DNA from 2 places in the Streptomyces sp. NPDC036822 genome. Region 2 is predicted to be linked to the other one. Evidence: riboswitches for the same ligand, from Rfam matches in the RefSeq annotation. Region 2 holds a riboswitch; the other holds the start of a gene.
What was found. Region 2 has a riboswitch for cyclic di-AMP ahead of ACZ68P_RS07560 (M23 family metallopeptidase). Riboswitches for the same ligand answer to the same signal wherever they lie in the genome.
Positions count from the first base shown of each region.

Region 1: it holds a riboswitch for cyclic di-AMP, as region 2 does, so the genes downstream of both, ACZ68P_RS12020 (M23 family metallopeptidase) here and ACZ68P_RS07560 (M23 family metallopeptidase) in region 2, are expected to answer to the same signal.

Region 1 is NZ_JBVJPY010000004.1:308,766-310,938, reverse strand. Features, by position in the region: gene ACZ68P_RS12025 (SGNH/GDSL hydrolase family protein) at 1-54, opposite strand, end outside; gene ACZ68P_RS12020 (M23 family metallopeptidase) at 226-1,173, opposite strand; cyclic di-AMP (ydaO/yuaA leader) riboswitch at 1,178-1,333, opposite strand; gene ACZ68P_RS12015 (tyrosine-protein phosphatase) at 1,724-2,173, shown strand, end outside.
Region 2 is NZ_JBVJPY010000003.1:17,023-19,195, reverse strand. Features, by position in the region: gene ACZ68P_RS07565 (PP2C family protein-serine/threonine phosphatase) at 1-695, shown strand, start outside; cyclic di-AMP (ydaO/yuaA leader) riboswitch at 922-1,069, shown strand; gene ACZ68P_RS07560 (M23 family metallopeptidase) at 1,081-2,173, shown strand, end outside.

The DNA.
Region 1 (2,173 bases), on a different contig from region 2:
CGCCGCGTACGACCCGAATACGTCCATGTCTCTTGATCTCGAATCGTCTGCCACGGGAGCACATCCTTCCTTTACGGGTGTGACCTACGCGACCGTAAGGAGGTGTTGACGGTGGGTGAGATATGCCACCGGTCAAGATTGCGCCAAGGCGGAATACGCGAAGGGCCCGGCACGAAGGTGCCGGGCCCGGTGCGTACCCGGGGGTTCGCGGGTGCGCGGGACGCGTCAGACGCCGACGCCCTTCTGGCGCAGGTACTCGAGCGGGTCGATGTCCGAGCCGTAGCTCGGTCCGGTGCGCATCTCGAAGTGCAGGTGCGGACCGCTGGAGTTGCCGGTGGAACCGGACAGGCCGATCTCGTCGCCGCCGTTGACCGACTGGCCGGTGGAGACGGAGAGGGAGGAGAGGTGGGCGTACTGCGAGTAGGTGCCGTCGGCGTGCTGGATGACGACCTCGTTGCCGTACGAACCGCTCCAGCCGGCGGAGTACACCGTGCCCGCGCCGACGGCCTTGACCGAGGTGCCGGAGGAGGCCATGAAGTCGACACCGGTGTGGTAGCCGGAGGACCACATGGAGCCGGAGGCGCGGTACGGCGTGGAGACGCCGTTGCTGACGGGGGCGACCCAGCCGGAGGCCGCGGCCCGCGGCTCCTGGGCGGGCGCCGCCGCCGTGCGCTCGGCGCTGCGGGAGCTGCGCGTCGCGGAGTCGTCGGAGGAGGACTTCTCGGCCTTCGCGGCGGCCTTCGGCGCGGCCTTGGGGGCAGTGGCCTTGGGCGCGGGCGCCTTGGCGGTCGACTTGGCGCCGATGGTGAGCTTCATGCCGGGGAAGATCAGCGAGGGGTTCTCGCCGACGACCTGGCGGTTGTCCTGGTACAGCTTCTTCCAGCCGCCGGCCAGGTGGTGCTCGGTGGCGATCTTGGACAGGTAGTCGCCGGCGACGACGGAGTACGTCGTGGGCTTCGCCTTGGCGGCGGCGGCCGGGGCCTTCGCGGGAGCGGCGGCGACGGCGGCCACGGCCTGCTCGGGAGTCACGGCGGGAGCGGACTTCTCGGCGGCGTGGGCTCCGGTCGCGCCGAGGAGCGGCAGGGCGACGACGGCGCCGCCCGTTCCGGCGGCGACGAATCCGCGCGTGATCGGGTTGACCTTGGGACGGCGGTGCTTACCCTTCGCGGGCATGGCGAATTCCTCTCCGTCGCCTGCGAGGTGAGCTGTCGGGTTCGGGCTGGAGTTGCCCGGTCGCCATGGCGCGCGACTTCACCCCAAGCCGTTCCGGATCGACCGGATCGGCGTACTACCTGGGTCCCCCGCTCCTGCCATACGTGGGTGGGTGCGGATTCCGGACGGTGGCAGGATTCGGCGGTCCGACCGGATTGACGGTGACCGTAGACGAGCCTGTCGGCGCGAACAAGCCGTCTTATTCCCCACGCATTCCGTGGGCTGATTTCCGCCCGGAATTCCGGTCACCCTCCGTGGATGCCGCCACCTCGATCCCCTTTTCGCGCAGGGAGTTCGCGAAAGACGATCAGGCACGTTCCGTCACGGTTATGACGCTGCTCACGCACCGAAACCCATCTCCCCTGTTACCAGGGCGCGTTATCACCAAGGCCCCAATTCGGACAGAACACCCATTCCCGTCCGAGGGGTGTGCGCGGGGGCCGCCACCCGGAATGATTGCCCCAGGAACCGATCTCGTATCGTCGAAGTCCGCCAACACTCAGGAGCACTCGTGACGCAGCAGCTGCCGCAGGTCTCGTCGACCGAACCCGAGCTGAGCGGGGTCCGCAACTTCCGGGACGTGGGCGGCCTGCCGACCGTGGACGGCAGGTCGGTCCGGTTCGGCCGCCTCTTCCGCAGCGGCCACCTGGCGCACGCCACCGAGGAGGACGCGGCCTTCCTCGCCGGCCTCGGGCTGCACACCGTCTTCGACTTCCGCAACGCGGCCGACCGGAAGGTCGAGGGCGCGGACGTCGAACTCCCCGGCGTGCGGAACGTGAACATCCCGCTCAACGACCCGGCCGACGGCAAGGAGTTCTGGAAGCTGGTCAGCGGCGGCGCGCTGGAGCAGCTGCGCGAGGCCCTCGGCGGCGGCAAAGCGGCCGACCGGATGTCCGATTCATACCGGAAGATGGTGGTCGACCGGACGGCGGAGCACAGCCGCGTCCTGCACGCGATGGCC
Region 2 (2,173 bases):
CCGCGCAGGCGGACGCCTTCATCGGCGGCGACCTGTTCGCCGTCCAGGACACCCCCTACGGCGTACGGCTCGTGGTCGGTGACGTACGGGGCAAGGGCCTGGACGCGGTCGAGGCCGTCGCCGTCGTCATCGGCGCCTTCCGGGAGGCCGCCGAGCAGGAGTCGACGCTGGAGGGCGTCGCCCAGCGTCTGGAGCGGGCGCTGGCCCGTGAGGGCACCCGGCGGGCCGGCCTGGACGCCGCCGAGGGGTTCACCACCGCCGTCCTGGCCGAGATCCCGCGCGGTGCCGGGCTCGTCCGGGTGGTCAACCGCGGGCACCCGGAGCCGCTGCTGCTGTACGCCGACGGCGGCCTGACCATGCTGGCGCCGACCGAGCCCGCGCTGCCCCTCGGAATGGGCGATCTGGCCGCGTGGCCGGACCGGGCCGACGCGACGCCGTACCCGCCGGGCGCCACGCTGCTCCTCTTCACGGACGGCCTCTCGGAGGCGCGCGACGCCCAAGGAGCCTTCTACGACCCCGCGGAGCGTCTCGCCGGGAGGATCTTCCCGGGGCCGGAGGAGCTGCTCGACGCGCTCGTCGACGATGTGCGCCGGTACACCGGCGGCGGGACGACGGACGACATGGCGCTGCTGGCGGTGAGCCGTCCGGCGTCGGGGCAGCCGGTGCGGCGGCGGACGATGCCCGTGGTGCCGTGACGTGGGCGGTCGTGACCATCCGTGATCGAAAGGTCCCGCTCCGATAACAGTTGACTTAACATCAGTTTCGAGTTGCGCACCGCCTTTTCACGGAAGGGGGGTCAAGTCGGGCCAATACGCCGCAATCCTGTGAACGATCAATAGGAACAGCTTGGAATCAGGACCCCCTGTCTATTAACGTTCGATAACGCAGCGCGGTCGTCCCAGTCGTCGCAAGAGACGGCACCGTGCGCGTGCGCCGAATCCTGAAAGGGAACCGGGGAACCACTACTTGGGGTGAATCGGGCGCTTTCGCACCTGTGCGACCGTGCCCGTAGGAGACCTTCCTGCTCCGAACCCGTCAGCTAACCCGGTAGGCGAGAAGGAAGGAAAGGAGCACGCCTCCGTGGCGTCCAACACCCCTGCCCCCGAAGCCCCCTTCGATGCGTTCGGTGCCTCGGGTGCCGCCGGGACGGACCACGACGCGGGCACCTGGGAGGAGTGGAACCCGACCGAGGACTCCCTCCGCCAGCAGGCCCGCTCCGGAGGCCGTCACCGCGTCGTCAAGCAGCGCTCCGGCTTCGCCCGCTCCTCCACCGTCCTCGGCGTCGGCGTCATCGCCGCCGTCGGCGCGGGCGGCCTGGCCACCGCGCAGGAGAAGCCCGCCGTCTCCATATCCCTTCCCGACCTCGACCTCCCGGACGCCTCCGGGCTGCCCGGCGTCGGCGAACTCCTGGCGGACGGGACCGACGGAGCCGGCGACACGGCCGACGGCTCCGGCACGGGCAACCTCCAGCCGCTCACCGCCACCCTCGCCCTGCCCGCCGAGGGCACCGGGACGGCCGAGGTCACGACCGCCTCCGCGTCCACCGCCGACGCGGGCGAGGCGCTGCGCGCCCGCATCCTCCAGCAGGCCGAGCAGCAGCAGGCCTCCGCCGACGCCGCCGAGAAGGCCGCGGCGGAGAAGGCGGCGGCCGAGAAGGCCGCTGCCGAGGCGGCCGCCAAGGCGAGCGCCGCGGAGAAGGCGGCGGCCGAGGCGAAGAAGCAGGCCGAGGCCGAAGCGGCGGCCAAGGCCGAGGCGGAGCGCCTGGCGAAGCTCGCCGCGAGCTACGCCCTGCCCACCTCCTCGTACGTCATCACCTCCACCTTCGGCGAGTCCGGCTCGATGTGGTCCTCGGGCTACCACACGGGTCTCGACCTCGCCGCCCCCACGGGCACGCCGGTCAAGGCGGTCCACGGCGGCACCATCACCTCGGCCGGCTGGTCCGGCGCGTACGGCTACCGCATCGTCCTGGAGCTGGAGGACGGTACGGAGATCTGGTACTGCCACCTCTCCTCCATGACCGCCTCCGCCGGCCAGTCGGTGGGCACCGGCGAGACGATCGGCCGCGTGGGCGCGACCGGCAACGTCACGGGAGCCCACCTCCACCTGGAGGTCCACACCCCGGGCGGATCCGGCGTGGACCCGGCGGCCTGGCTCCGGGACAAGGGCCTGAACG